4 regions of the Lysinibacillus sp. JNUCC-52 genome follow, and region 1 is predicted to be linked to each of the others. Evidence: riboswitches for the same ligand, from Rfam matches in the RefSeq annotation. Region 1 holds a riboswitch; each other region holds the start of a gene.
What was found. Region 1 has a riboswitch for cobalamin ahead of metE (5-methyltetrahydropteroyltriglutamate--homocysteine S-methyltransferase). Riboswitches for the same ligand answer to the same signal wherever they lie in the genome.
Positions count from the first base shown of each region.

Region 2: linked by a shared signal. The riboswitch ahead of JNUCC52_RS01485 (hypothetical protein) and the one ahead of metE (5-methyltetrahydropteroyltriglutamate--homocysteine S-methyltransferase) in region 1 are both predicted to bind cobalamin.
Region 3: linked by a shared signal. The riboswitch ahead of JNUCC52_RS11130 (ABC transporter substrate-binding protein) and the one ahead of metE (5-methyltetrahydropteroyltriglutamate--homocysteine S-methyltransferase) in region 1 are both predicted to bind cobalamin.
Region 4: linked by a shared signal. The riboswitch ahead of JNUCC52_RS06475 (glutaredoxin family protein) and the one ahead of metE (5-methyltetrahydropteroyltriglutamate--homocysteine S-methyltransferase) in region 1 are both predicted to bind cobalamin.

Region 1 is NZ_CP065546.1:741,445-749,484, reverse strand. Features, by position in the region: gene JNUCC52_RS04090 (methyl-accepting chemotaxis protein) at 1-1,364, shown strand, start outside; gene JNUCC52_RS04085 (VOC family protein) at 1,405-1,767, opposite strand; cobalamin riboswitch at 1,973-2,151, shown strand; gene metE (5-methyltetrahydropteroyltriglutamate--homocysteine S-methyltransferase) at 2,334-4,628, shown strand; gene JNUCC52_RS04075 (hypothetical protein) at 5,011-5,169, shown strand; gene JNUCC52_RS04070 (alpha/beta hydrolase fold domain-containing protein) at 5,567-6,493, shown strand; gene JNUCC52_RS04065 (DUF7010 family protein) at 6,551-7,111, opposite strand; gene JNUCC52_RS04060 (hypothetical protein) at 7,129-7,539, opposite strand; gene JNUCC52_RS04055 (LytTR family DNA-binding domain-containing protein) at 7,536-7,976, opposite strand.
Region 2 is NZ_CP065546.1:241,970-250,009, reverse strand. Features, by position in the region: gene JNUCC52_RS01490 (elongation factor G) at 1-976, shown strand, start outside; gene JNUCC52_RS01485 (hypothetical protein) at 1,167-1,940, opposite strand; cobalamin riboswitch at 2,200-2,384, opposite strand; gene JNUCC52_RS01480 (ABC transporter ATP-binding protein) at 2,506-3,231, opposite strand; gene JNUCC52_RS01475 (ATP-binding cassette domain-containing protein) at 3,246-3,995, opposite strand; gene JNUCC52_RS01470 (ABC transporter permease) at 3,988-4,800, opposite strand; gene JNUCC52_RS01465 (ABC transporter permease) at 4,797-5,765, opposite strand; gene JNUCC52_RS01460 (ABC transporter substrate-binding protein) at 5,755-7,341, opposite strand; gene JNUCC52_RS01455 (urease accessory protein UreD) at 7,372-8,040, opposite strand, start outside.
Region 3 is NZ_CP065546.1:2,225,332-2,233,371, forward strand. Features, by position in the region: gene JNUCC52_RS11115 (cob(I)yrinic acid a,c-diamide adenosyltransferase) at 67-630, opposite strand; gene JNUCC52_RS11120 (adenosylcobinamide amidohydrolase) at 643-2,103, opposite strand; gene JNUCC52_RS11125 (FecCD family ABC transporter permease) at 2,100-3,101, opposite strand; gene JNUCC52_RS11130 (ABC transporter substrate-binding protein) at 3,098-4,066, opposite strand; cobalamin riboswitch at 4,274-4,458, opposite strand; gene JNUCC52_RS11135 (acyl-CoA dehydrogenase family protein) at 4,727-6,394, opposite strand; gene JNUCC52_RS11140 (class I adenylate-forming enzyme family protein) at 6,397-7,899, opposite strand; gene JNUCC52_RS11145 (MerR family transcriptional regulator) at 7,892-8,040, opposite strand, start outside.
Region 4 is NZ_CP065546.1:1,231,371-1,239,410, forward strand. Features, by position in the region: gene JNUCC52_RS06450 (GNAT family N-acetyltransferase) at 1-36, opposite strand, end outside; gene dut (dUTP diphosphatase) at 316-753, opposite strand; gene nrdF (class 1b ribonucleoside-diphosphate reductase subunit beta) at 765-1,733, opposite strand; gene nrdE (class 1b ribonucleoside-diphosphate reductase subunit alpha) at 1,721-3,814, opposite strand; gene nrdI (class Ib ribonucleoside-diphosphate reductase assembly flavoprotein NrdI) at 3,811-4,170, opposite strand; gene JNUCC52_RS06475 (glutaredoxin family protein) at 4,167-4,391, opposite strand; cobalamin riboswitch at 4,512-4,687, opposite strand; gene JNUCC52_RS06480 (ferrochelatase) at 5,248-6,153, opposite strand; gene JNUCC52_RS06485 (ABC transporter ATP-binding protein) at 6,231-7,025, opposite strand; gene JNUCC52_RS06490 (FecCD family ABC transporter permease) at 7,012-8,040, opposite strand.

The sequences.
Region 1 (8,040 bases):
AGACGGTTGAAAAAGCAAGAGAATGGCGAAGTTTTGTACAAACGGATGTATTTGCTGAATATGACAAAGGAAATGTAGAAGCGGCTATTCAAAATCTTAATTCTGTTGATCGTCTTGCAACAGAAATTAGAGAGGGGTACGAGGAGCTTGCAGGTGCAAGAGAAGCTTCTATTAATAAGCTTGGGCAGGAGATGATTGCTCAATCGAAGCAAACGATGAATATAGGTTTAATGATAGGTATAATCACTACTATCGTCGCGATTGTAACCGCTTACATATCGGCGCATATGATTGCCAATCCGATAAAAGCAGTCATACAAAAAATTTCGCAAATGGCAGATGGTGATATTAGTCAGCCTCCATTGCCTGAAAGAATGAAAGATGAAATTGGCTTACTCGTACAATCGACAAATGCATTAAATCGTAAGCTCCATGAAATCATTGGTTCGATAAATGTAGTTTCTGGGAACGTTGCTGCCAACAGTGAACAACTTGCACAATCTTCTTTAGAAGTAAAAACAGGTGCAGAACAGATTGCCCTCACAATGCTTGAACTAGCGGGTGGTTCTGAATCACAAGCACATAATGCTGGAGACTTAGCTCAAATGATGGAGACATTTAAAATAAATGTTCAGCAGGCTAATATACAAGGTAAAGATTTACAAGGCTATTCGAGTGAAGTTTTGCAGCTTACAGCAAGTGGACAACATTTAATGAATACTTCAACACAGCAAATGTTTGCTATTGATAAAATCGTCCAAGAGGCTGTTGCAAATGTTGAAGGCTTAAATAGGCAATCACAAGAAATTTCTAAATTAGTTTCTGTTATTGATGATATTGCCAACCAAACCAACTTATTAGCATTGAATGCTGCAATCGAAGCAGCAAGGGCAGGGGAGCAAGGCAAAGGTTTTGCGGTTGTGGCCGATGAAGTGCGCAAGCTTGCTGAACAAGTATCCTATTCTGTGACGGATATTTCATCTATAGTGGGACGTATTCAAAATGAAACAGTTGGGGTTACAGCATCACTTCAAACGGGCTATGAAGAAGTAAAAAGGGGCACAGAGCAAATTACGACTACAAATACAACCTTTGAACAAATTGCTTCAGCCGTTAATAGTATGTTTAGTAATATTCAAGGCATCACAGAAAACTTACAAGGTATTTCCACAACAACGGAACAAATTAACCGTTCTATCGATGAAATAGCAGCAATATCTGAGCAATCTGCCGCAGGGGTAGAGCAAACGACCGCAACAATCGATCAAACAGTCGCGACGATGGATGAAATCTCAAAAAATACAGATCATTTAGCATCGATGGCAGAGAAGTTAAACAAAGAAGTTCAGCACTTTAAACTATAAATAGTAAAGCAGCCATTAGCAAGATGGCTGCTTTTTCATTTTAAATCGGCTGAATAATTTCTACTCGATTACCAAAAGGATCTCTAAATTCAAAGCGCTCGAAATGCGGAATTGGAACAGAATCAAGTATTTCTATTTGATGTTCTGTTAATATCTTTTTCCAATGTGCAACATCTTCTACATGATAAGCAATATGTGCTTTCGTTGTGAGTCGATCAAAGCCATCTTCTGTGCCGACATGTACTTCTTGATTACCTACTTGTAGCCAAAAACCACCACGCCCTTTAAGAGATGCTGGTTTCTCTATTTCTTTTAACCCCAGTACATTGCAATAAAATGCTTTTCCTTGCTCCTCAGAGCCTTTAGGAATTGTAAGTTGTACATGATGTAAACCGACAATCATAGTATTCCTCCTCGCTATTTCTTGTAATAACTATATAATTCTACAAATTACTTAAAATACCTTTTTTAGTATATTTTTTATTATATTGGCATCAATTAGTACAAGTTAAAATTACTCCTCTTGTAACAATCTACTGAAAATATGCGCATAACTGTATAAAAGTTATACTTTTCAGAAAAATGTATGCTATAGTAAGAGCATAATTGAATATTGTGTAAGAGTTGGTGCCAAATGAAAGTTTGGCTTAAAAGGGAAGTCGGTGTAAATCCGACGCTGTCCCGCAACTGTAAATCGGAGCAAATCACAAATGCCACTGGGGAACTGGGAAGGCTGTGAGGCGTGTTGATGAGAAGCCAGGAGACCTGCCAATGTCTAGTACACACCAAATAACCTACGTGGAAATAGGTGGTGAGATGTGACCGAATTGGCACTGTGCGACTAACGAATATATACGACAATTAATACATTATCGTATCGCTTCGTCATAGCTAATTAGATTTACAATAACTACCATTTTCCGAAAAGGAAGATGGTTTTTTTTATTTTAATTTGAGGAGAGATGTAACATGACGTATACCACAACTGTAGTAGGCTATCCATATATAGGAGAAGACCGTGAATGGAAAAAGGCATTAGAGGCGTTTTGGAGAAATGAACTTACAGAAGAAGATTTCTTACAAAAAATTAAAAAAATCCGTCTTGCACGTATTGATAGGCAGCTTCGGAGCGGAATAGATATTGTCACTGTAGGGGATTTTACACGCTATGACAGAATGCTTGATACAGCGACGATGTTTGGTTTAGTGCCAAAGCGCTTTGGCTGGCAAGGTGGAAAGGTTGATTTACAAACGTATTACGCGGTAGCGCGCGGAAATAAAGAAGCTGTTGCTAGTGAAATGACGAAATGGTTTAACACAAATTATCATTACATTGTACCTGAATATGAAGGACAAACACTACAATTAACAGAGAATACAATACTTACAGATTTCCTTGAGGTTAAAGATGCATTTGGCATTACTGCAAAGCCAACGCTAATCGGACCTTATACATTTTGCAAGCTAACTAAAGGCTACGATAAAGTATCACAAGTTGCCTTTATTTTAGCATTACTACCACTCTATGCGCAGGTAATCCAAGAACTCGTTACAGCTGGTGCTGACTGGGTTCAATTAGAGGAACCTGCATTAGTCTCCACTTTAGAAGAGGCTGAGGTCAAACTAGTGCAAGAAATATATACACAATTAGCAGCCGCTGTTCCAGAGGCCAATATTATGCTACAAACGTATTTTGAATCGTTATCAGCTTATAACACACTAATTGAACTCCCTGTACAAGGATTTGGCTTAGATTTTGTTCATGGCTATACGAAAAATATGGAGGCACTACGCCAATTTGGTTTTCCACAGGATAAAGTATTGGGGATAGGTATTGTTAACGGACGAGATATTTGGCGAGCAAATTTAGCAGAGGTAAGTACAACGATTAAGGCAATCGAACAGTTGACTAGTGTACAAGAGCTATGGATTCAATCGTCATGTAGCTTACAGCATGTGCCGATTTCGACCGCCCTTGAAACAAAGCTAGACCCTGTCTTGAAAAATGCACTTGCATTTGCTGATGAAAAATTGGCTGAAATATCAGAGGTGGCTAAATATTTAAAAGAAAAAAACCACTCATCAAATCACACAATCTCTGAAAGCATGAAAGCAATTGATGCATTAAAAAAACATCCAGTACGAAATAATCAGGCAGTTCAACAAGAAATGCAAACGGTCTCGTCAGAGGATTTTGAACGTCAAAATGATTTTAATACTCGTCAGCTTATTCAACAACAGTCACTGCAACTACCACTATTCCCTACGACTACGATTGGAAGTTTCCCTCAATCTGAAGAAGTGAAGCGCACGCGTAATGCATGGCGTAAAAAACAGATCTCAGATGAAGCATATGCTGACTTTGTCGCACAAGAAACGAAAAGGTGGGTTGCCATACAAGAAGATTTAGATATTGATGTACTTGTGCATGGTGAATTTGAGCGTACAGATATGGTGGAATACTTTGGTGAAAAACTAACAGGCTTCGCTTTTACAGAAAAAGCTTGGGTCGTTTCGTACGGCTCTCGTTGTGTAAAACCACCGATTATTTACGGTGATGTTGCATGGGAAGCGCCGATGACAGTGAAAGAAACGGCCTATGCACAAAGTTTAACAAATCGCTATGTGAAAGGGATGTTAACAGGCCCAGTTACGATTTTAAACTGGTCATTTGTACGTGACGATATTGCACGGAAAGAAGTGACCTATCAAATTGCGCTTGCACTAAGGAAAGAGGTTGAGGCACTAGAGGCGGCTGGCATTTCTATTATTCAAGTCGATGAACCTGCATTGCGAGAAGGCTTGCCTTTACGTAAAGAGCATTGGGACGCATATTTGGATTGGACAGTGAATGCATTTAAGCTCGCTACGGCTAGTGTAAAGGATGAAACACAAATTCATACACATATGTGTTACTGTGAGTTCAATGATTTTATCGAGCCAATTAGTGCACTGGATGCTGACGTTATATCTATCGAGACGTCACGCAGTCATGGAGAGCTTATTACATCCCTGCAAATCAATCCATATGGAAAAGGGATAGGATTGGGTGTTTATGATATTCATAGCCCTCGTGTGCCGAGTGAACAAGAAATGTTAAGTATCATGCAGGATAGTCTACAAGTATTATCCAAAAATCAATTTTGGGTCAATCCAGATTGTGGTCTAAAAACAAGAAAAGAACCTGAAACAGTGGCAGCACTAGCACATATGGTTACTGCTGCCAAAACGTTACGTCAACAAGTACAGCAATCAACTTTTTAATTATATAGTATAAGAAAAAACGTTCCTTTTCCATAAGCGTTTTATTAAAATATATCCCCTGAAAGGCAAAAATGCTCAGGGGATTTTTTTATCTAAAGTTGGTGATGGTACTCTAAGATTCATAAGGATAGTCTTTTAATAATTGCTACGACTAGGAATGCAAAGATGGTTACAGGAGCGAAAAGACATTTTTTATTAGTGATAGAACAGGTAAAGTAGATGCAAGTAAAGATGTTAAAAGTTTTTGAAATCGAAAGTTTTTAATGTTTTTACCGATATATGCAAGATTATCAGTACATAATAAGGTTTACCTCAGTAAAATAAGGTATAGTATATTTGGTGAATTAATTCTCTTTAAGGATAAGAAAAGTAGGTGAACAAATTGGGGAAATATCAATTGGATACTAAAGGTAAGGTAGCTGTGACAAAGTATCATGAAAAAAACAAGCCTGCCAAATTTGATAAAAAGCAGCAAATTGAAAAAATACGTGCGGAGTATTTGAAAAAGAAGCAAGAACAAACAGATAAGGCATATGAATGAAATTGAGTGAGCAGTGTATCTATTATTACGAAAGTATACTGTGACTGACTTTTAAAAAATGACCTATAAGCATATATAAATAATGTTTACATGAGAGCTACGAAATGTTGATACAACATTCGTAGCTTTTTCATGTATGTCTTAACATTCCTTAGTATAATATTCATTTTTGAGTATCTTACTTTCCATTCTATAATTGTAATAAAGTCCAATAATTAGTAAAAATGTATGATACAATTGCATAAACTAAATGGATTATGACACTTCAACCAACGTGTTTTTAATTGAATACCTCTTCAAGCCTTCTATTCAATCAAGCCTTCTAATAGTGATGGATTATCAAACAAGTCGTGATATGTAAATGAACAATAAAATGTTTAAAGGAGTGAAATACAATATGAGCGTAGAAACTTATAATGGAGAACGTTCTGTAGAAAGTATTCAATTTGAAAAATGGATAACTTCCCAAGGCAATAAAAAGAGTTTTTCTACTATCGAAAACACTGAAAGCTTCCTACAGCAAAGGGGTACTGAAAATACAAAACCCTATGTTATTGGAGAAGATGTTAAATTTTCAAGTGATGTTCAGGAGCTGTCATTCGAGGGTATGCAAGTCTTTACATTAAATGATCAAAAGTCCTCGAATCAAAAAGTTATTTACTATTTACATGGTGGTGCTTGGACGAGTCAGCCTTTAGATTTACACTGGCTATTTATGGATAATATGGCACAATCGTTAGATGCAAAAATAATTGCTCCTATTTATCCTAAAGTACCTCATTATAACTATAAGGATACCTATCCGAAAATCCTCAGCCTTTATAAAGATATTATTGGAACTATTGAAAGTACTCACCAATTGACTATCATGGGAGATTCGGCTGGCGGAAATATTGCACTTGGTTTGGCGCAACTTTTAAAGAATGAGAATTTGCCTCAGCCGAAAGATATTATTTTATTGTCTGCATGTGTTGATATGAGTTTGAGTAATCCTCTTATACCTGAATATGATGAAAAGGACCCCCTCTTAGCTCGTGAGGGAATGCAAGTAATTACAAAAATATGGGCAGCTGATAAAAATTTAACCGACCCATTATTTAGTCCGATTTACGGTGACTTTAAAGGACTTGGGAAGATTACTCATTTTATTGGAACACACGAAGCTTTATATCCAGATGCAATGAAACTTGACGAAAAATTAACAGAACAAGGAATTGCAATCACTACCTATGTTTATCCTAAAATGATTCATGTGTTTGTTGTAATGCCAATCCCTGAAGCCAAAGATGCTCATCAGAAGATTATTAATATAATTAGTAACTAAGAAAGCATTTGGTAGAGATCGGTGCCATGCTTTTAGCATTACTAGGTAGATAAAAAACTAGTCTGATTTTTTTAGACTAGTTTTTATTTCTTTTTGCAACATGAAAAATAAGAATAGCACACCGATTTCTACGATTAGTGGGACAAAAATTATGTTTAAATGGAAGAAAAGTATACTTATTAAAATAGCGAAACAAATAAAAATTGAACTATATCGATAATTTTTTGATTGATAAAAGAATGAATATGGTAATAAATGGGCACCGTAAATAATTGCATAAACAGGTAATACTAACATCGGTGCTTTCAGTAATAGAAGGATACAAATAATTAAATATAAAATTTGATTGTTTGTTGCAATTAATAGACCATTAATCAAAGGGTTTTCTTTATAAAATAAATCAACTTTTACTATTTTGGCACAAACAATTGAAACAGGAAATAGCAAGGCCCCACAAGATAAGATACCAATGTTTTTGATCATTAAATCGAAAGGTAGTAATGTAATTGTTGTAATGATTCCCCATATAAATATGGAGGCCATTATAAAAGGGAGCCCCTTCTTTTGTTTTTGAGCTATATCGTTTAATAGTACTTGTAAACTAGTGTCATGGTTCATTTTCCGTCTCCTTAATGTTATAGCGAGCTATTCAAACTAGCCGCTATTTTTTTGTTTTCATATTTTGAGAAAAAATAAAATCCAATAATATGACCAACTAACGTTATTGCAAAAAATAGCAACAAATAGGGTTTGATGAATCCAAATACGTCTAAAGAAAAAAGATATACACTTCCTACACTACAAAAAAAGTTTAATAAAGTGCTAATCGTTATTTTTGAGGTTACTTTTAATGTAGAGTAATTCCACAAGTAAGGATATGCGATACCAAAAACAATCCCCATTAGCACGCTAATCCCGATTAAATTCCATAGATAATGAAAGTGGATCACTTCTTCGTGCAAATTAAATATAGTCATTAAAAAGACAATCAAAATTAACCCCAAAAATGCAGTAGACAAAAAGCTGTTTTTTAAATCTTGTATCATATTAATTTCTCCTTAATCGATTTTGCATAATGTCTGCTGACAATATACTTATTTTGTTGTTTTGTCATCACTTCCAATCTTGCATGACTTCCTGAAGCAAAAGAGCGTATTTGATTTAAATTCAATATCATCGAATTGTTGATTCTAACCAATCCAAATGATTCCAAGTAAGTTAATTCTTTTAAAATCTTGTTTAGTAATAACTCTGTACCATCTATTAAAAAGACTTTCGTAAAATGACCAGATGCTTCAATTGCTTCAATATCATTGAGTTCAATCATAACGTTGCGATTTGTTTTGAAATCTGTTGCGCTTAATGTAATAGGTTGTGAAAAATGCTGTTCAAATGTCAAAAGCAATTCCTTATTCGATGGATGACTTATGATGTCAATTTCAGAAATGGATTGTTTGTTTTTCCATATGTAGTTGAATTTCATGTGTTCTCCTTCCTGTTTTTATCGTAGCAACACTTCTTAGCACTTACGATAATTTTTCGTTTTG
Region 2 (8,040 bases), 500 kb from region 1:
GACTCCTCAGCCATATGAGCTAGTGCCGACTTTACAAGCTAAAGTACAGTATGATGGGCAGCAGCATATAAAAGAAGTATTACAAGTATTCCGTTTGCTCGAAGCCGAAGAACCGTCGTTGCGCGTCGTATGGCATGAGAAGTTTCAAGAAATCCATGTACATATTATGGGTGTTATTCAGCTTGAAGTGCTTGCTGAAGTGTTAAAAAGTCGCTTTTCACTTACTATTACTTTTGGTGAACCTAAAATTTTATATATGGAAACAATTGCAACAACTGTAACAGGATACGGTCATTTTGAGCCGTTAAAACATTATGCAGAGGTTCACCTATTAATGGAGCCAAATATTCGAGGTACAGGAAACACGTTTGTTAACGCTTGTCATGCTGATGATTTATCAGTTGGCAATCAACGACTAATTGAAAAACATCTATTTGAGCGAGAGCATCACGGTCTTTTAACAGGCTCCCCCGTTACGGATATACGCTTCACCCTTTTGACAGGACGTGCCCATATCAAGCATACAGAGGGAGGCGATTTCCGCGAAGCAACTTTCCGTGCACTTCGACAAGGGCTGGAACAAGCCGAAAATATATTGCTTGAACCGTATTATCGCTTCAAATTGAAAGCATCGAATGATTTTATCGGTCGTATGATGAACGATATCCAGCAAGCAGACGGTACATTTGATGCACCCGTCTTAACAGAGGAACAAGTAACATTAACAGGACGCGTTCCTGTTGCAACATTTATGCATTATAGTACTACTTTCGCTGCTTATACGAACGGCAAAGGATCAATATCGTTACAATTTGATGGCTATGATAAATGCCATAATAGTGAAGAAGTAATAGCGCAAATCAATTACAATAAGCAAGCTGATCCCGACTATTCATCGTCTAGTATTTTTTGTGCGAAGGGTAAGGGCTATTCCGTTCCTTGGTATGACGCAAAAGAAGCCATGCATTGCTTGTAATTAAACAACGACACACATTTCTATAGCAACACAGCGATTTTTAGTGGTTTATCGGCGGTTTCAACGGTTCTATCGGCGATTCCTAGGCTTTTATCGGCGGTTTCAAAAGTTATCCGCAATATCCATCAATATTATTCTCCTTAAAAAATAACTGAAGGCATCGAGAACATCTCGATGCCTTTTATATTTCCTATAAAGCTTTCTTTACTTTCGCAACAAAGCTATTTGCCGATTCCACAATTACATAACCATTACTATTCGTAAAATCTACAAGAACCGTGCCAGGTTTACTCTTTAAAATTTGTAATTGCTCGATCAGTTGAAGCAATAATTGATGACCATTACCTCGTGGGTGCCAATTTAAATGATAGTCATTTAATTCTTTCACACTTTCAAGAAAGTGTTGGTATTCATGCTTTACATATTTTATTAAATCTAATATTTTATTAGTATCTTGATTTGTATGAACGACTAACGACAAGTCTTCTAAATAGGTAATATAAAAACGCATAACCATTGAGCATAGTAAATCATTGACTCGCGCAGCACTTAAAATAGGTTTCGGCTCTATATTCAGCCTATCTAAATTTGGTTTCGCACGAATCGAATCAATACGTGTTATTAAATGATACGCCTCACCATTGACCTCATAAACAATTGGATTTGTTGGCATGTACATCATAAAGCCGTTCTTTTTCGTTTTGAGCTCGTCCGCCACGCTTGCTTTAGCAAAAAGACAACCGTCATACACCTCATTTTGAATCCAAATGATATCTTTGTTAAAAAATATTTGATTAAATAAACGTTCGTTACGAATAAGTCCTGATGCTAAAAACTGATCAACAAGAGCTTCAATGACCATTCTAGTTTTAGGCTGCTTGGCAACTTCAACTCGTGACAGTTTACAAATCTTCATATCTACATATTGCTTTTCTTGTGTTGTACATACATGAATATTCGTCATACGTGCACCTCAGTTCGTACATATTTTCAAAACAAATGTTGCGATCACATAAAAATACGGATTTCCTGCTTTGAGAGGAAATCCGTCGTTCAGCTAATCATTATCATTCATCAAGCAGCATCAAACAATGAACCAATGGGAGATATTTGGCTCGATGCCGTATATCCTTAATTCCTTTGGTATTGGTCGTTTGACGTACTGTGACGAACAGAACATTCTGCTTTGTCAACATGCCACCTCCTATTCCTCGTAGGGTTATGGTGTGTACTCGTAACAGGCAGGTCTCCTGACTTATGGTCACAGCTTCTTTTCCCCTTCCCGTCATTTAACAGTGGTATACGAAAAGAAAACTCACATTTACAGTTGCGGGACAGTGTCGGACTCGCACCGACTTCCCTTTTCAGTAAATTGCACGCAATTTACACCTATTACTACACGCTATTTTGTTGAGATAAATAGTAAACTCACTAGTATACTATTAAATCATATTGTAAAGTAATGGAATTTTAAAGTCAATCAACAGAAAACGGTATCTAATTGTTTTCTGCTGCGAAAAAACGAAATATTATTCACCTTCCATTGCTTGGAATAGCTTTTGTGCATAGCTATCAGTGAAATGAAATCCATCTTGTTCCTTGTGCTGTTCATCGACAATTTCTCCAGCTCTCATTACATATATCCGTTCACTTAAATAAGAAACAGCTTTTAAATCATGCGAAATAAATAAAATAGCCATGTTTCTTTCTTTATTCAACGCCATTAATAAATCAATAATTTCTCGCTGAATTAAACGATCTAAGCTTGAAACAATTTCATCGCACACTATCAATTTCGGTTCTACAAGAATTGAGCGTAATAAATTTACTCTTTGCTTCTCACCACCACTAAGTTCAGAGGGCAAAGCATATAAAACATCGTTTGATAACTTAACTTTCGCAAGCATCGTTTGTAAATAGCTGTCCGTCACCACTTTTTGATGTTGCAATGGCTCTCTTAATAGTTGCTTGACTGTCCACATAGGGTTTAGAGCATTACTTGCATTTTGGAATATAATTTGGCAATTTTCATAAAAGGACTTTCGATTTTTCTTAGTGATGTGTTGTTGTTGAAAATGGACGGTCCCTTTATTAGCTGACTCTAGCTGCATAATGACTTTCGCTAAAGTACTTTTACCGCTGCCACTCTCTCCAACTAGACCGACGATTTCACCTTCTCCTACAGAAAGATTTATATTTGCTAATACTTGCTGACCTGCTCGAAAGCTTTTACTTATATTTTCAACCTGAAGCAATACATATACGCCTCCTAAAAATGATTTGCGACAAGCCGTAGCGTATACGGATGTTTAGGCTGCTCAAAAATTTCTGTCGCTTGCCCCTTCTCAACGATTTCTCCATCTTTCATCACTACTATGTTATTCGCTAGTGAAACAGCAACCCCTAAATCATGAGTAACCAGTATAATAGTTGTCCCTAGCTGCGCATGAAGTTTTTTTAATAATGTTATAAAGTGTTGTTGATGCAGCATATCTAGTGCAGAAGTTGGTTCATCTGCTATTAATATGTCTGGCTCATTATACAATGCACAAGCTAACATACAGCGTTGTAGCATACCACCTGACAACTCAAATGGATAGCTTTCTAATATATCTACTGATAAGTTTAACTCCTTTAATATAGCGGTCATTTTAGAGAGAAACCTCTCTTTGTCATCACCCACTCGTAAGGCAGTAAACATATACAATTGTTGTTTCATTTTTTGCGTAGGTGAAAAGCTATTTGTGGCATCTTGAAAAATCGTGAAAATATGCTTTGACCTTAATAACAACCTATCTTTTTTTGACATCGTCAGCATATTTTCCCCATTAAAGAAAACTGCACCCATTGCCTCAGTTTGCGGCGGGAGCATCCCTAAAATAGCTGATATTGTTGTGCTTTTCCCACTGCCACTTTCACCGATAACTGCGGTAATCTCGCCTTTCGGGACAGTTAACGAAATATTGTGGATGAGGTTTTTATCGTTCACTTGAACAGTTAGATTATCGATACTAAACATGGGATCGTTCTCCTCCTTGTTTGAAAGTGGTCCCGATCGCTTGTACACATAATATCGTCACAAAAATCAGTATTCCAGGAAAAAGACCGATCCACCAAGCCCCAACAAGTAAATCATTTTGCGCTGTGTACAGCATCGTTCCCCATGACGGGATTGCTGGCGGCACACCGATGCCTAAAAAGCTTAAAGACACTTCCGTAAAAATCGCACCTGCGAAGTTAAATATTGTCACGACAAAGATAGCAGGCACACTATTTCGTAATAAATGACCAAATAATATTTTCCATAATGGGGTACGAAACATTGTAGCCATTTGGACAAATTCCATTTCCTTTAAGCGAATAAACTCAGAGCGAACGATTCGAGCTGTAACAAACCAACCTGTGAAACCTATAATCATGGCCATTCGCCAAACACTTCCTTGCATAATTGCTTGCAGGGCAAGTACAATTACTAAGGATGGAATCGTTAAAAAGGCCTCCAAAATGCGCATCATAATGACATCAATGGCACCCCCAACAAAACCGCTAATACCACCGTAGATAATGCCTATAATGCTTGAAATTACGACTGACACTATGGCGATGAAAAGCGTAACTTTCCCCCCAACAAGTATCCGTGATAAAACATCTCTGCCTAGCTGATCTGTACCAAGTATATGTGTAAGATTTGGTGCTTCATAAATATGATTCATATCCATTGCATTTGGCTCAAAAGGTGCCAACAGTGAGGAGAAGATGGTAGTTCCTAATATAATGCAAAGAAGCGCAAGCCAAACGAGTGGCATCTTCCGTTGTTTTCTCATACTAATTTTCCTCTTCTCAATCTTGGGTTGATGCAAATCATTAAAACGTCGATTACAAATAAGCAAATGACCACCACAACACCAATAATCAGAATGGCTCCCATAAGTACAGGAAAATCCTTAACCATAACGGATTTCACAAGCAATGAGCCTAATCCTGACCAGCCAAAAAGTGTTTCAACTACTATGGAACCACCAAAGAATGAAGGAATCGTCACACCAATATAATTGATATACGGAATAACAGAATTCCGTAGTATGAGTTTTCTTATTTGTCGGTCTGGAACGCCATTTGCACGCGCAACTTGTACATAATAACTACGATTCTCTGCCTTAACACTGTCCTGTAAAAAGCGTGCGAATATGCCCACATGAGAAAATACTAAAACAATTAGTGGAAGCACCATATGGTTTAAACGATCAAGCCAACCTCCATTACCACGCACATCATTCATACCTGAAGAAGGAAACCAACCAAGCTGTACCGAAAAAATTATTATACAGACAATACCTAGCCAAAAAGGAGGAATCGCAGAGCTTGCTATACTAAAGATGGATAATCCTCTATCCAATAAAGAACCTTCCTTCATTCCTGCCCGTAAACCTAGCCAAGTAGAGACAATTGTAACGACAAATAATGTGAGCGCCACTAGCTGTAATGTGTTAGGTAACCTTTCTAATAAAATCGCTATGACGGGTCTTCCCTCTTTGGCAGAATAGCCTAAATTTCCTTTTACCGCTTCGCCTAACCAAGTACCATATTGTAGAAGCACTGGCCTATCTAAGCCAAACGCTTTTTCAATTCGTTGTTGCTCAGCTACTGTTAATGTTTGAGCATTGCCTCCATAATAAGCAGCAGCAGGATTGCCAGGTGCAGCATGCATAATGAAAAAAGAGAGGAAGCTCACGATAATGAGGACAATTGTCCCCATTATCACTCGCTTCCCGATCCACTTAGCGATCATTCCATTTCCACTCCTCGACATTCCATAAGAAGCCAGCACCGTGATGACCTAAAATACGCTCTTTCACACCACTAATATTTTTATTAATGCCATAAACAGCATCAACATAGGCAAAATAAGCGAACGGTGGATCTTCTGCTAGCTCCTCTTGTAATGCCATATAGACTTCCTTGCGTTTTTCAGGATCGACAGTTGTTCGTCCTTCATCAAGCAAAGCATCTACTTTTGCATTGGCATAGCTTCCATAATTGTAGCCCGCACTTGTTACGCTCGATTCACCCGAATAGAATAAACTATACGTATGGTGGTCCGCATCATATGGGCTACCCCATCCCACCATAAACGCTTCCGTTTCTTCAATCACGATATTGCTCCAATCAAGTGCCGCTACTTCTACCTCTGCCCCAATTTCCTTATAGCCTTGAGCGACATAATTCGCCATATTGACACGCACAGAATCTGTAATTGGTGCCGTAATGGTAAAGGCAAGCTTATTACCGTCCTTGTAGCGGAACCCATCGTCTGCTAATATCCATCCCGATTTTTCTAACAATTCATTTGCTTTCTTTACATCATAAGTATAATGTTCAATATTTTCGTTTACATAGGCATGCTTTTGAAGTGGCGAATAAGCTTCTGTCCCATACCCATGTAGGATGCCTTTAACTATGCCTGTTCGATCTGTCGCATAGCTCATCGCTTTTCGAACATCGACTTCTTGCCAAAGTGGATAGTTCATATTAAATAACACGCCACGATAATCGGCTGATTCTACTTCGTACATTTTTAATTGTTCTACTTTCGAAAGCTCTTCAACCTGATTCGGATCCAGTAACGCAATATCTAACTCGCCAGATTTCAGCTGCAATGCACGAACATTACTATCTGGAATAAATTTAAAAATAACTTTTTCAATAGATGCCTTTGTTCCGAAGAAAGAAGTGTACGCTTGAAGCGTTAGACTTGTCCCTTTATCCCATTTTTCAAACATGTATGGGCCAGCACCAATTGGTTCTTGGTTAAACGTAGCCGTTCTCATGTCTTGTCCTTCAAAGACATGCTTTGGCAAAATTGGCACTGTTAATTTATCTAACATTGGTGTAAATGGTTCATCCAATTGAATTGTCATTGTAGTATCATTTACTTTTTTCATCGCTTGGACATGGATGAAATCAGACTTTAAATAAGACCCATTTGCATCATCAAGAATGCTATCAATAGTAAACATAACATCGTCTACTGTTAATTTTTGTCCATCATGAAATGTCACGTCATCACGAATCAAAATCGTATATGTCAACAGGTCATCTGATATGTCAACGCTTTTTGCTATGTCATTTACTGGAGCATTATGTTCATCAAAGCGCATAAGACCTCTAAAAAGTAATGCATCTAAATTCGTTTCCTCTAAAATAGGATTTAACCCCGCAAATTCGGATTCTGATGCATAAATAAGCTCATTAGCCTTTGAGGAGGAAGCAGCGGATGGCTGTTTTCCCTCGCCTTGACTAGACACATTACTACAGCCCGCAAGACTAAGTATGAATAATAAAATAACTACTGAAAACTTTTTCAATTCTCTATCTCCTTCATTTACCTCAGAAATTTAAAGCAGTGATGCAACATGTTCAAACATGCGATTGATTTCTTTGTGAAGTGTTCGCTGCTCTTGTGAAAGCCATCTACAATGGATTGCATGATCTGTTAGTTTTGTAACACTTGCCTGAATCAAGCTTTCTTGTTGAATCATTTCCTGCAAATCTCGAATATTGAGCTGCTCAACTTTTGGAGACACTATCCATAAAGAGCCGATATAACGTGCCTTCTCCAGCAAACCAATTGTAGAAAGGTTCATTTCCTGTGGTTTAAACAGGAACGAATCAAATGCAATGAGCGCTTCCTCAACAAATATTTTGTATTTTGATTGGAAAGATTGATAATCAAAGAGTTCTCCTCGCATTTCTCTACCTGGGGCAATTATTTCACCCCATATTAATGTAGAGCTTTCTGTCATACGAATCGTTGTATTCACTTGGAATTTCGCTCGTTCAAAAGGAATAGTTACTTCAGGTAGCCATTCTAATCGTGCACCTTCTGCTAATTCCACCGTAATTTCCTGTATGCATGGCTCACCTGTGTGAGAAGGATAAATTTTTAGAGCAGATTGTTGTTGTAATTTCACTTGGCTTTCAGGCGCAAGTTTTACCGAGATGTCATTTCGATCACCCGCTACCATACCACCAGAAGATTCCATTATAAAAACGGTAGCAGTTGA
Region 3 (8,040 bases), 1.5 Mb from region 1:
TATTTTTTAAAAAGTAAGATTATTCTAGCTCTTTAGCTCTAGACACGTATTACCGCTGTTCTTGCCTTATTTTTTAAACACTTTCCCACTACGAATATATTCAATATCAGGTAAATTTAAACGAGCATTCACAACACGTGCAGCAGCAAATAAATAATCTGACAAACGGTTTAAATATTTTTGCACAATAGTCGGTACATCTTGCACTTCTTTCATAAGCGTTACCATTTGACGCTCTGCTCGGCGGGCAACAGTTCGCGCAATGTGTAATGTTGCAGCCGCAGGAGCTCCTCCTGGTAATATGAATCGCTCTAATGGTGGCGCTTCATCAGATAATGCATCAATACGTGCCTCCAATACTTCAATCGGCGCTTCAGCAAGCTTATAATGACGCTCCTTCATAACATTGGCCAAGTCACCACCTGCATCAAAAAGCTCATGTTGAATTGTTTCTAAATCAACTAAAATGTCTTTAAATAATTCGCGATCTAATTCGCTCACTGCCTTGCCGATAAAAGAATTTAATTCATCAATTGCCCCGTATGTTTCAACACGTAAACTATCCTTGTCTACACGCCCTCCAATTAAGCTTGTTTTCCCCGTATCGCCTGTTTTCGTGTAAAGTTTCATCCCTCTTCACTCCTATGCTTTATTTTTATAATTTTGTATTGCTTGAATCGTCGTCTCATAAACACCTTTACCAATGATTTTACCGACATCTGTAATCGGCCCACCATAGCGCATTTCCTCACCCTTTTGCGTTGCCGCAATAAGTAAACTATCTGTCGCAGTACCTGTTGCAATTGTATCGCTACGGTGATCGCGAATGTTTTCCATTTGCAATGCCTTTGTTTTTGCTTCATTTGCAGTCATCAGTGCTTGGAAAAACGCCTCTTCTGATAAACAACCATTGATGATGACCCACGTATTAATAGTACCAATATATGGCGCATCCTGTCTTTCGTGTGTGCGAGAGACATCAACAGCATTTCCAACACCCGCCGTGACAACGACAAACACACTACCGAAAGAAGTGCTATATTCATTAAGTGCATAGAGTTGTGTAGGAACAGCAGTTAGCATTACTACTGTGCTAGTTGCCGAAAAGTGTTCTCTTTGTAAAAAATCTGTGACCTCTTGTTTCACATCACTCACGACATAATCTCCTGGTACAGAGCGATTTAATAAGCAGTCATACCACCCTATTCCAGGATTATGAACAGCTGAAGAAACTGTTTTTAACGGAACATTTGATTTTAGCTGGATATAATTGGTTGTTACTTTAAAATCATCTTTCACAATGACTGCTCGTTGCTGATATTCACTTGATGATGGCATGATGGTAATTTGCGGTTTAGGTATTTCTGGATGGGCATATGTTGTCACTCTTGCCTTGTAGACGTCCTCAATTTGAGAGGCTATTAATACTTTATGTGGTTCACCTAAAGCATGTACACAGCCACTTTCCATTAATAATAATTCATCGCAATAGAGGGAGGCTAAGTTCATATCATGCAACACCATAATTACGGTTAAACCACATTCAATGGCTTCCTTGCGCACCATATCTAAAATTTGGCGTTGATGAGCAATGTCTAAATGATTTGTCGGCTCATCTAACAATAATACTTCCGCTGTCTGTGCTAAAGCTTGAGCTACAAAAACTCGTTGTTGCTCACCGCCTGATAGAAACTCCATTGATGTATGTTCGTAACGTGTGACGCCCGTTTGCTCCATGGCATATTGAACCGCTTGCTCATCTCTTTCTGACCACTGAGAAAAAAATCCAGTTTGATGTGGGTAACGACCAAGTGATACTGCCTCACGCACTGTATTGGAAAATGCATTGGCATGTAATTGTGGGAGGACAGCCATCTTTTTTGCCAGCGCGCGCGGACTGTACGTTTTAATATTTTTACCGTCCAATGAAACCGTTCCTGCTGTCGCTGGTAATATGCCACTAATTACTTTCAATAATGTTGATTTCCCACTACCATTCGGTCCTAATATACCAAGGACTTTCCCCTTTTCTACCGTAAAACTTACATCCTTGACGATTGGGATGTCCTCATAGCCACCTGATAGATGTTCAACGATAATCATACACGTACCCCCTTGCTTCTACGCTGCTTATAAAAAATATAAGAAAAGACAGGTGCACCAATAAATGCAGTAATAACACCTATCGGTAGCTCACGTGGAATAATGATTGTACGCGCCACTAAATCGCAAATGATAAGTAATGTTGCACCATTTAAAAACGATAGCGGCAGTAAATGACGGTGATCTGAACCCCAAATCATGCGGGTCATATGCGGCACAACTAAACCGACAAAACCAATTGTTCCAGAAACAGCAACTGCCGCCCCAGTAAGCATTGAGCCTCCTACTAAAATTAAATATTTGCTACGCTTTACATTGACCCCTAAATGCTTCGCTCGTTCCTCTCCGTAAAGCAAAACATTTAACTCACGTCTTTGCGTCCACAAAATAACAGAGCCAATGACAACAAATGGGGTAATCATTTGTACATATGGCCATCCACGCATTGACACCGAGCCGAGTAACCAACCTATCACTTGGCGGAGCTCTTCACCTGATAACGCTATCATTAATGAAATAAGCGAGCCTAAAAACGAACTAAATATAACTCCCGTTAAAATTAGTGTCTCCATTTTTAGAGAACGGTCTACTATTCTGGCAAAGCTCATCACAGCTACCATCGTAAGGATTGCCCCGATCATACTGAGCGTTGGCAATACATACAAACCGACGACGGGTAGAGAGATGCCAAAAAACAATGTCATAACAGCGCCAACTGAAGCACCTGAAGATACCCCAAGCGTATATGGGTCTGCTAACGGATTTTTTAACAATCCTTGAAAGGCGGCTCCTGCAATTGCCAATGATGCTCCTACAAGGCCTGCAAGTAATACTCGTGGCAAACGGATTTTCCATAAAATATTGGCAGCAGTTTCATCTGCCGCTTTATTCCAAAGTACTTCTAATGGAATATGAACCGAGCCTATTGATACGCCACACCAGATGCTAACGATAAGTAACGTAATGGCTGTTACATAGGCAAAAGCTGTTTTTCTCACTCGAAAGCCTCAGGATAGATGGCTTTCGCTAACTCTTCAAGCCCATCTGCTAAACGTGGGCCTTGACGACTTGTTATATTTTCATCTACTTGTACAATCGCTTTATTTTTTACAGCTGTAATTGTATCAAAGCCTGCACGTTGTGGAATTTTCGTTAAAATATCGGGCACATAATTATAAGTGACCACGATAACATCTGGATTTTTTGTAATGATTTGTTCCGCATCAATTTTGAACCAGCCATCCGTATCAGCTGCAATATTTTCAGCATGAATCATTTCTAGCATCTCCTGCATAAACGTATCCTTGCCAGGTGTATAAATTTCTGGTTCATCTGACGTTTCTACAAAGACTTTCTTTGGTTGTACATCCTGCAATTTTGCTTCTATTTCCTCAACCTTCACTTTCATATTGGCAATAATTTTTTCTGCCTCTGGTAGCTTACCAGTGGCGCGACCTAATTGCTCAATCGTCGTATATGTCTCATTAAAATCACGAGCGTTTGTTACAACAAATACTTTTACACCCGCTGCTTCCAGCTGATCCTTAGCTCCACCTAAAGAAGCTATACCTGATTCATGCGCAAAAACGATATCTGGCTTTAAAGCTATAATTTGTTCAATATTAAATTCCATACTGCCGACCTTTTCCTTGTCAGCTACCTCTGGTGGATAATCATCATAATCATTTACGCCAACGATTTTATCGTTTAAGCCAAGTCCAAATAAAATTTCTGTGTTACTTGGAATAAGCGAAATGATTCGCTCAGGCGGTGCCTCCAGTACAATTTCTTTGCCAGTAGCATCTGTCATTGTTAGCGGGAATGTTGCTTCCTCAAGCTGATTTGTTCCTTGCTGCTCCTGTTGCTCTGACGCAGTACTGTCGTCTTTCGGTTCTTGTCCACAAGCAACTAAAATGCCCATTGCTAAAAATGCGGATAAACCTAACTTCCAATATTTTTTCATTGTGAAACCTCCTTAGATTGTATGTGCATGTTTCAGCTCTGTTCAGTTGCATGATCGATATTATGTAGGTATTTCATTATTCGAACTCTCACCTTTATTTTCAATTATTATCGTCATTAGCTTTCTAAAACATAAAAAATCCCCTCGTCATCATAACGAGAGGCGGTGCTTGCACAAAAAACCACCATCCTATCCTCGTAGGCTGCAATGTATCGTTCTATAAAGGCAGGTCTCCTGGCTCGTGCTTCAAATGCTTTTTCATGCCTTCCCAAAAAAATTTCAGTGGCATTGATAGAAAAAACTCACACTTACAGTGGCGGGACCGCATCGGAATTACACCGATTTCCCTTTTCACTTTACTTTAGTAAAGAACCTTTATAATATTCAGTTGATTTTATTATACATGAAAATCGAAATAGATAACGATAAAAAAAGAGACCTTAAGTTAGCGTCTCTTTTTTATAATTATTGATTTCCAATGCATGCATGTGCTTTCCGCTTCAAACAATTCCTTTAATTGTTTGCGTGCCTGGCACACCGTAATCTGGATTGCCTGCGTCTTATACTGTGTGCGTTCCCACAGAAGTCTACGTGAATCTTTCTTTGTTCAGCAATTAGAATATTCAGAATTGTTTATGCGCCTGACACACGAACTATTCTCTACACAATATCCGCAAAATATTGAACAGTTTTCATTGGTGCACCGATCTGGCGCAATGCCCATGTATCTTCTAAATAAATATCAGCTAGCTTTTCATACTTGCCGCCAAACTTTGCTGCCCATTCGACTGCCACTACACTTTCGTATAGATGTGCCATTTTTTGGGCTACTCCCTTTGCCTCGTAGGTTTTCGTAGCTTCATCCAACGCGCCAAAAGTTTGCAATGTTGTTTCGATTTTCTTCAGTTGTTCCCTTACGATTTGTACCAATGAACAATTTGTTAACTTCGTCAAGCGCTCCTGCATCACACGAACAAATAATTCGTGGGCCTGAAATTTATCTACTAAGCGAATAAGCTCTAGCGCTAAAATGTTAGCAGTCCCTTCCCACACCGTAAGTACTTGAGCATCTCTAAGTAAACGTGGCGTTACAAAATCCTCGATATAGCCGTTTCCTCCATGCAATTCAATTGCTTCGCTTGCGTAATGCACCGCCTGTTCAGCTGTTTCCTTTTTCATGATGGCGATATTCAAACGATTAAGCATGATGTCCTGCTCACTGCCCTGTCCACTCGTTACCTTGTCATACAACTGAATAAGATCAAAAACAGTAGCCACTTCTACATGGAGCTTGGCCGCATATTTCCCTATTGTATCTTGAATCATTGGAAATTGAATTAAAGGCTGCCCGAACGCATTTCGATTTGATACATAATGCTTCGCCTCTAAATAACCTCGACGCATAATGCCAATAGAAGCTACAGCGTTACAAATTCTAGATAAGTTAAGTGCCTCTAACATATAATAAATTCCTTTATTTTGTTCACCAACGACATACGCTAGTGCACCATCAAATTCCACCTCACCCGATGGCACTGCTCTGACACCAAGCTTATCCTTTAAACGACGAATGCGGAGATGATTAACCGTTCCATCATCTTGACGCCAAGGTACAGCAAATAATGTTAACCCTTTGGAACCTGCTGAAGCTCCCTCGATGCGCGCTAATACCATCGCCACACCACACATCCCTACATTTGATGCAAAGTACTTCTCTCCATACAACCGATAGTGATTACCGTCTTGAACAGCCTCTACAACATTTGCACCGACGTCTGACCCGCCTTGCCGCTCCGTTAAAAATGTTGCTCCCTCATATAGCTCTCGATCTCCTGTTGCACAAACATGTGGTAAAAACCTATTCTTCACCTCATCACTCGCATAATGATCTAGTAAATAGGCGGTTGCCATCGTCAAAGTTACTGGACAATAGAAGCCAGGCTCTGCATGTGACAATAAATAACCTTGCGCAAAGCTGTACACATAATTCCCCTTCTTCCCTAACTGGGGAATTTCCTTGTGCACATAGCCAACAATCCCTGTGTTATATGTCTCTTCAACCGTTTTTTTGTAGCCTTCATTGACCCAAATTTGCGCTATTTCCTCGCCATACGCATTATAACGCTGCAGCCGTGGTTCTCCCTCTCTATCCGTATGCTTCGCTCTTACGTCAATATCATTTGCACAAAGCTCGCCAAAGTCCTCTAACTCCCGTTTAGCATAGTCTAAAAGCTCTTTATCTAGCATCATTTCTAATAGTTTGTGTAATGTCTCATCTTCCGTGAAAAAGTTAGTTGTGCGATTTGCATCTTGCTGTAACACTTTCATCCTTATCTCACCTCTTGTTCCTTCAACGATTGTTTTAATATTTTCCCAGATGCATTTCGTGGTAGCGCTTCCACTCGTTCAAATAATCGTGGAATTTTATATTTTGCTAGATGCTCTTCTAAAAATATTTTAAGTTCGTTTTCATCTATCTCCGCTTTTGTAGCATACACTGCCTTTACGGTTTCCCCCCACTGCGGGTGAGGGACACCGATTACCGCTACCTCAAAAATACCTTCGTAGCTTAAAAGTAAATCCTCGATCTCCTTCGGATAAATATTGACACCGCCCGAAATAATGACATCTTTTTTGCGATCCACAATCCAAACGAAGCCGTTTTCATCTTTACGAGCTAAATCGCCTGTTTTCAGCCATCCATCGATAAACGCTGCCTTTGTTGCTACTTCGTCCCTGTAATAGCCCATCATATTGCCTTCACCGAATAACACAATCTCGCCTACTTCATTCACACCGACATCTTCCCCATTGTCGTTAATAATACGAAGCTCTGTACCAAGTGGTGCACGCTGACCGATGCTTCCCGCTTTCAAATCATGTTCATTTCCAAACATTAAAGACCCACTTGGTCCTGCCTCTGTTAATCCATAAACACATGTCAGATTTTCTGTTTGGAAGGCTTTTTGTATATAGCGAATTTCATTTTGTGATAAAGGTGCACCTCCGTAAACCCACCATTTCATCGAAGATAAATCCGCTGTTTGCAATCTCTTCGTTTCGGCTGTTAATAAATAAGCGACAGGCGCTCCAAAAAAGTGTGTTGTTTTTTCTTGTTCAATCGAATCTAGCAATAAATCTGGTGTGAATGTTGGCGTTAATACAATTGTGGAGCCAACAAGGACGCCTGCCATTAAAAATAAATGTAATGGTGCGGAATGCGTTAACGGCATCATAAGGAGAATGCGACTTGTAGGTTTTACTTCCATTTCTATTGCAATCATTTGGGCTACAGTTAAAATATTTCGATAACTAAAAAGGACACCCTTCGGTTTTCCTGTTGTGCCAGATGTATATAATATTGTGGATGCATCGTCTTCATTTAGCTGACAATCAATTGGTTGTGTACTGGCATGTTGTATTAATGTCTCATATTGAAGCCACCCTGCCTCCACAAGTCCTGTTTTAATTTTTAAAGGCACACTAGGAAGGTGCTCGACGGCAGCAAAAATAGCTTCATGCACTAAAATAGCTTTCGCCTCGGCGTGCTGTGCAACATACTCTACCTCCTGCAATGTAAATTTAGCATTGACAGGAACGACAATTGCACCAATACGTTGAATTGCAAAATAGCTAACGACAAACTCTACAACATTTGGCATAAAAATAATGACTTTATCATCTTGGCGAATGCCCAGGTCTATTAAAGCGTGTCCGAGGCGTGTAGCTTGCTCATCTAAATCACGATAAGTCATTCTTCTTCCATGACAAACAACAGCTTCTTTTTCAGCATACTTTCGGGCATTTCGTGCTAACAAATTTGAACTATTCATCGTGCATCTCTCCCTTTAAAGTTAATAATTTTTCACTAAACATGCCATGTAATTGCAGTAATTCATTTTTCATTTGTGTAAGCTCAGCTATTTTACTATCAATTTCTTGTATTTTTTGGTCGCCATATGCCACAGTACGTT
Region 4 (8,040 bases), 490 kb from region 1:
ATCTGAAGGGTGCTCTTGCCTAATTTTAATATACATATACTCTCCTATTTTAAAAAAATTTCGAAATTACCCAACATACTTTCTTAATAATAATTATTAAGAAAGTTTCCATCCCAGTAAGAAACATAAGTTAATCAAACAAAAACCTCCAATTTAATATGAGCCTATTTTATTTCAAATTTATATGGCAAGTCAAACATGTTATTTTTTCGAACTAAATAAATAATCGTGAAATTGTGTGTAAATTGTATGGGTGACTGGCACTCCTACAAAAAAATTAAGTTCGGTACAGTACCGAACTTAATTCTTACGAACTTATTTTGTGCCGCTTGCTCCAAATCCAGAAGCTCCACGAACCGTTTCTGATAATTCATTTACTTCTTGCAATTGAATAGAAGGAACCATCTGGATTACCATTTGGGCGATGCGCATTGATTTCTCCACGATAAATGTTTCTTTACCATGATTAATTAAAATAACACCAATTTCCCCTCTGTAGCCTTCATCAATTGTTCCAGGACTATTGAGAACAGTTACACTATGTTTTAATGCTAGTCCACTTCTTGGACGAACTTGCGCTTCTGTCCCTTTTGGTAATTCAATTTGTAAGCCTGTTTTTATTAATTTTGCTTCTCCCGAAGGAATTTCTACTGCTTCAATTGAATAAAGATCCATTCCCGCATCACCTGGATTTGCTTGCAAAGGTAGCAATGCATCAGCATGAATTCTTTTGATTTTTACGTCTAAGTTCATTTTTTTCATCCTTAACGATTAAATTTAAATGTGTCATCTGTAATTGGCGCTACTTTTGCTTTTGCGTAAGTAGAACCCTTTTGTGAAAAGAAGTCATATGTTGAACCTTCATTACGAATACCATTCATTACGATTGGATTCACTTCTTCTTCAGGGAACATTGGATCAAAACCAACATTCATTAACGCTTTATTGGCATTATAGCGAACATATGCTTTTACTTCAGGTGATAACCCTGTTTCTGCATAAATATCTTCTGTATAATTCATTTCATTTTGATATAAATCCAGCAATAATTCATATCCCCATAAAGTCAACTCTTCTTGCTTTTCCTTCGAAAATTGCTTATATAAATTTTGTGCGAAAAAGCCTACTGCCACACCGTGGATGGATTCGTCACGTAAAATAAGGGAAATAATTTCTGCACTATTGCGAAGAAAGCCTTGTCCGCCTAAGTACAATGGATAGAAGAAACCAGAGTAGAATAGGAACGATTCTAGCATTACGGACGAGAACATCGCTTTCCATAAACTTTCTGAATCCCCTTCTTCAATGCCATTATAAATATCCGCAATTTTATTTGCCTTATATTGTAGGTATTCGTTTTTCTTAACCCATTCAAATAGCGCGTCAATTTCTTCATTTGTACAAAGCGTTGTGAAAATATAAGAATAAGATTTTGCATGGATTGCTTCAAAAGCATCAAATACAGTAAGAACAGCCTTTTCTTGAAGGTCCGATGTATATGCAGCAACACGGTTCATCCCAATATTCGTTTGAACTGTATCAAGTAATGTTAAGCCTGCAAATACTTTCTTATACGTATCTTGGTGTTCGAAGTTTTTCCACTGCTGAATATCCTTACTTACCGCAATTTCCTCTGGAAACCAAATTTGTTTCCATTGTTGGTCCCAAAATACTTGTGCGAGTTCACTCGTTGACTTATTCCAATTGACCGCTTCGTAAATTATATTTGACATGCGACACACTCCTCTAAGCTTTGCAAACGTTGACGGACATAATAAACTGATTTAATTCCCTTTACCCAAGCGTAAATGTAAATTTTCGCTAACTGTTCCGTTGTCCAGTTATCCGTGACATACAGCGTCATCGAAATCCCTTGGTCTACGTGTTTTTGAGATGCTGCGTATAAATCGATTAAATCATATGGATTCACATCATATGCTTCCACATATAAATGACTGTTGTCATTTGTTAAATGTGGCATTGGATAAATTGTTCGACTATCCGCATAATCACGCACCTCTACACGCTCCGTACTTGGTGCAATTGAAGCTGTACAGCTACGAATATATGAAATACTACCAGTTGGTGCAATAGCTAGACGATAAGAATGGAATAAACCATATTCCATAACATCCTGCTTTAATGTTTCCCACATTTTCGATGTCACGATTGGAATATTTCCTAATGCTTTTAATACAACTGGTGAAAGCTCTTCTTCAATTTTATTAACATATTGATCAAAATAAACGCCTGACGCATAATCACTATCCTCAAAACGGTAGAACGTTTCGCCTCGTTCCTTAGCAATCTCCATCGATGATTTAAGTGAATAATAGTTCATCGCTTCCATAAAGCTATCCATAAAAGCAATTGAATCTTTAGAGCCATACATAATCCCTTCTGTAACAAGATGACCATGCAGATTCATACATCCAAGCCCTACAGAATGCATTAACTTATTGGCTTTAGCTACAGGCGGTACATTCGTGATGTTCGTCATTTGCGACACATTCGTTAAAAGATGCATTGCTGTATCTACTAATGTACCAAAATCACTTACTTTACTTGCGGCATGTATATCAATTGAGCCTAAGTTACACGATACATCTAGTCCGTATTCATTTGATTCATTTTGGTCAGTAATGATACTTGTTTCTTGTACTTGTAAAATTTCTGTACATAGGTTCGACATTTTTACACGACCTATATTTTTGAGTGGATGTACATCGTTGACATTATCATCAAAGATTTCGAAAGGATAGCCTGATTCAAATTGCGCTTTTTTCACTTCTGTATATAATCTGCGCGCATTCAAGCGTTTAATCTTACGGATATTAGGATTATCTAGTAGCTCATAATACATCTCTGTAATGGAAATTTCAGACATTCGTTTCCCGTATTCTTTATAAATATCATATGGACTGAACAACACAATATCTTTATCACGTTTCATCAGTTCAAAGAAAATACTTGGAATAATAATACCTGTTGATAGCGTTGCAAGTCGGATTTTATCATCAGCATTTGGCTTTTTCGATGAAATAAAATTCTCAATATCAGCATGGAAAATATTTAGGTAGACAACGCCAGAGCCGTTACGTTGTCCAAGCTGATTGGAATAGCTGAAGGAATTTTCTAAAAGTTTAGCAACTGGAATCACACCACTTGCACGATTTAAAATTTCTTTAATTGGATCTCCTAATGGACGTAAATCTGTTAAGTTTACCCCTACTCCACCGCCAAGGCGTGATAGCTCTAAACAATAACCAATATTTTCAGCAATACTATTCATTGAATCATCCATTGAAAGTTTAAAGCAGCTTACTAATTCGCCACGCGCTTTTTTTCCACTATTTAATGCGGTTGGCGTTGCTGGTTGATACGCCTCCATCATTGCTTCAACGGAACGTTCTGCTAAAACCGTGTTCCCTTGTGCTAAATATAAAGCGATGATAACAATACGATCCTCATATTTTTCTAAAATTTCTTCCCCGTCACGACTTTTCATTGCGTAACTATCGTAAAATTTACTTGCACTCATAAAAGATGGGAAGCGGAAATTGTAATCGTATGCTTTTTTGTATAAGTGTTTAATAAAATCTATCTCATACATGTCGATAAACTCTTTCTCGTAATAACCTTCATCGACTAAATAGCGTATTTTCTCCTCAATATCAATAAAATAACGTAGACGCACATTTACATATTCTAAAAAATAACGGCGTGTTGCTTCACGGTCCTTTTCAAGCTCTAATTGACCCGTCGTGCTATAGCGATTAAGCACCTCATTATTAAGCTTTAAGTATGTTTTCATCCCTTCACCCTCGTTTCATAAAACGTTTGTATTACTTCATAATCAGCCTGATATCCACGTAAATCTAATTTACGCACTAGCGGGACCTGGTAGGTTTCTGCAATTTTTTCGCCAGCTCCACCAAACACATGGTGCCCAAAATTACTATTACCACTTACAGCTACTCCCTTGCAATATTCCTTGTTTTGCTCTAAAAAGCGAGCTACTTTTGCAGGAATATCACCTAAGCCGTCCGTGTATGTAATTAATAGAAAGGGCTCAGTCAGCAACAATCCATCATAAATTTCAATAGATTCCCCATCTAATTTCGTCACAATACTTCGCACATTACCTGTACGACTAGCATAAACGATCATATTGCAATCATCTCAATTTGAGAAACAATTTCTTTGACATCTCCTATAAATGTGTCATTTACTTCAAGAACAGGCACACTTAAAAAACCTGCGTCCATAATTTTTTGTTTTGCTTGCTCATCGTGATCAATATTCACAATTTCTGCTTCAAGTCCTGCACGTTGTAATTCCGATTTGACCCAAAGACATTTTGGGCATATAGTTTTCGTATAAAGTTTCATTTTAAATTCCCTCTTTTCATAATATAAAAAGGCTATCTCTTGGGAGAGACAGCCTAAGTTAGAAACGTAAAAAAACAAAAAAATCGTCACGTCCCCATTTCTTATTCCCCGAAGAAAGGTTGAATTGTTTTATTATAGGCAGGTCTCCTGGCTTTGCTTCATTCTCTGATATCCTTCCCATACGAATGCACAGTGGATTAAATCATCGTCAGCTTAACAGTTGCGGGGACAGCGTCGGATATACCGAACTTCCCTATTAAACTACATATAGTAGTACCTATATAAAACTAACACAATATATTGTTGTTGAACACAATTAAGTGTACCATCCTTCAAGTAAAAAGTAAATCAAGAAAAGCGAATTCTTTATAGTGTAACTTTTCACTATTTTCTTTAGGAACAACAAACGGTTAATAAATGAAAAATGACTAGCTAGGTTAGTATAATTAATAATATCGTCAATAGTTCTAAAGAATGATAGACGGTTTTCCATGATAAGCTTTATCAAATGTTAAGCAATTATTATTCTACCTACTGAAGCCTAAATTAAACTGCGTATTATATTTAATATGTACTTATATAATTTTATAGCTGTTATCATATTTTAGCCACTATCGTAAGCCCTATAACTTCTATTCAATTTTTCATTATACACACAAAAAAATATTAAAATAGATTTGCCGTTTGTTAGATATCATTTATGCTAGTTCAGATTAGAATGAAGTGTATTTATTCGTGGCTATTCTGTTCGCTATATTGATATAAAACAAATAACCATCTGACATCAATGGAATATCGACATCAGATGGCAATATAGACTTTACAATAGTTAATCGTAATTTATTAACCTGTTCAGTTATTGTGCGGGAATAAATGATTCGACAATGGCAGCTAAAGCTTGAATGGTATCATAGCTATCACCTGGAAACTCCGATTGTGCAAATTCAACTTGCAGTTCCTCACATAATCGATGACATTCATATCCGACTTCAAAATAGGACTCAATATCCGCTGAAAGTGAAAGAAGCTCACATGTGACGATACCTTGAGCACCCTCGCCTTGCAATGAATTAATTTTATCTTTTACATTTGGACCTAGCCAGTCACCTTTCCCATGACCACTTCGATATGTAACATGCCAGTTCGCAATTTGTGCTTCTTTAGAAATGGCTTCGGCTAATTCGGAAAACTGGCGCACATAGTGCTCGTTTCTTTCAGGGTCAATAGGCTGACTATGGACTGTATATAAAACATGCGTCTGTGCTCGTTTTTCAGCAGGAATCCATTCAAATGCACGTTGAACACGGTCTTTATAAACAGCAAGTAAATCATGATTTAAATGCCAATTTTTCGCATGGATAACTTTAACGTCATGAGAAGCTAATAACGTACTAACTTCATCATGAAACGCTGATGCCCCTGTAGACATAATCGGATTTACAGGTAGTGTTATAAAAGTTGTAATACCATCTCTAAGCATTGTGTTAACAACATCTGGAATATAAGGTTCTGTATGTTTGTATGCGTTATATACTTTTACAGGCTCTGTTACACGTTGCTGTAAAGCATGTTCCAGCCCTTTAGCAATACGTCCCGTATTTGCTGCTAATGGATCAATACCACCTAATTTTTTAAATTGTGCCGTCACATTTTCAATTACATGAGGTGGTGGTGTTTTACCTTTCATTATATGTGTAAAATAAGGTGTTACATCGTCTAAAGATTTCGGTGCGCCATATGCGTAATAAATTATACCAATCATTTTTTAGTCTCCTTTTCTTCAATAGATTAATGTATATAGTGTTGTAGTTTTAGTTCTAATTTCTTTTTAAAAATAGCCTACGATTTTTCACAAGAACTTGAGCACAATTTTATCGGCGTAAAGATTGGATTTCCGTCTTGCATATAAATTTCCGCATCTATTTCAAAAATTGATTGAAACATTTCTTTACATAATACACAATGTGGTGAATCATCGTAATAGATTTTGCCTTTCTTTAATACAATCAGACGTTCGCTATTTTGTGCCGCTTGGTTAATATCATGTAACACCATTATAACGGTCATATTGTATTTTTGATTTAACTCTTTTACAAGCTCCATCACTTCTAATTGGTGTGCAATATCTAGATATGTTGTTGGTTCATCTAGAAGCAACACTTTGGGATGCTGTGCTACAGTCATTGCGATCCAAGCACGTTGACGCTCACCCCCAGACATCGAAGGTAGTACCCGATTTTGTAAGTCTTTCAGTCTAGTTACGTCAATCGCCCAATCAACAATTTCTTTATCCTCTTTAGACAGGACCGTCTTTCCTCCGCTATGTGGATGACGCCCAAACTCTACTAACTCACGCACTGTTAAATCTAATTGATGATTATTCATTTGCGGGAGCATCGTTAGTGTTTTAGCTACTTCTTTAGACTTCATTTCATGAATGTTACGCTCATTTAAAAAAACTGTCCCACTATTTGGTTTTAAAAGACGTGATATTACACGTAATAATGTTGATTTCCCCGAGCCATTCGGACCTATTAAACTTACAACTTCCCCTTCATTAATTTTCAGGTTAATATCATTTAATCGAAATTGAGTGAACTCATGTTGATACTGTATGTGCTCAGTTCGTAGCAATGGAATTCCCCTTTCTATGAATTAAATAAAGGAAATACGGTCCACCAACGAATGCTAGCAAAATGCCTACAGGAAACTCAATAGGATCAAATACGGTTCTCGCTATTGTATCAGCAAACACAACAAGTAAGCCACCAGCCAACGCGGAAGTAGGTAGTAAATATTTATGATCTCCACCAATAATTAGTCGCAAAATATGTGGTACAACTAAACCTACAAACCCAATTAAACCAGCAACACTTACTGCAATTCCCGCCAATAACGTACTTAAGGCAATTAAAAAGAATCGACTGCGTTCTACATTGTGCCCTAAAAGGCTTGCCATTTCATCTCCTAAACGCATGATACGTATATGTTTAATTGCATAAATTGAAAATATAAGTGCTACAAGAACATAGTAAATAATCATTTTAAATTGCACCCAACCAACACCTGTCAAGCCACCCGACAACCATGGTAGGACAGATTGTACACGATCGCTATACAAAATCATAAGTGCATTTGTTCCTGCACCACAAAGTGCATTAATGGCTACACCCACTAAAATTATTCGCATTGGGGATGTACCACCCTTTTTCACCGATAAAGAATACACAATCATTGCGGCGACAAAAGCGCCTAAAAAGGCTGCAATAGGTAAATATATGATATAGCCAGGAAAAACAACCATTACAGCCACCGCCATAATGCCCGCGCCGGATGTAATTCCTATAACCCCTGGATCAGCTAATGGATTTTGCATAACACCTTGTAAAATCGAACCTGCAATAGCCAAACAAACGCCTACTATCATACCTGTTAGTATACGGGGCATACGGATTTCCCACACAATTCGCCGTGCCATTGTATCTTCTGAGCTAATAATTCCATTAAACACTTCACTTACTGAAAACGAAACTTGGCCAATCATAAGGCTACCGACACTCACTATGACCAAAAGTATTGGTAACAAAATTAACGCCATTCTTCGTTTTTTAGCAAGCGGGTGTGCATATTTTTCCTCTTCTATTATCAT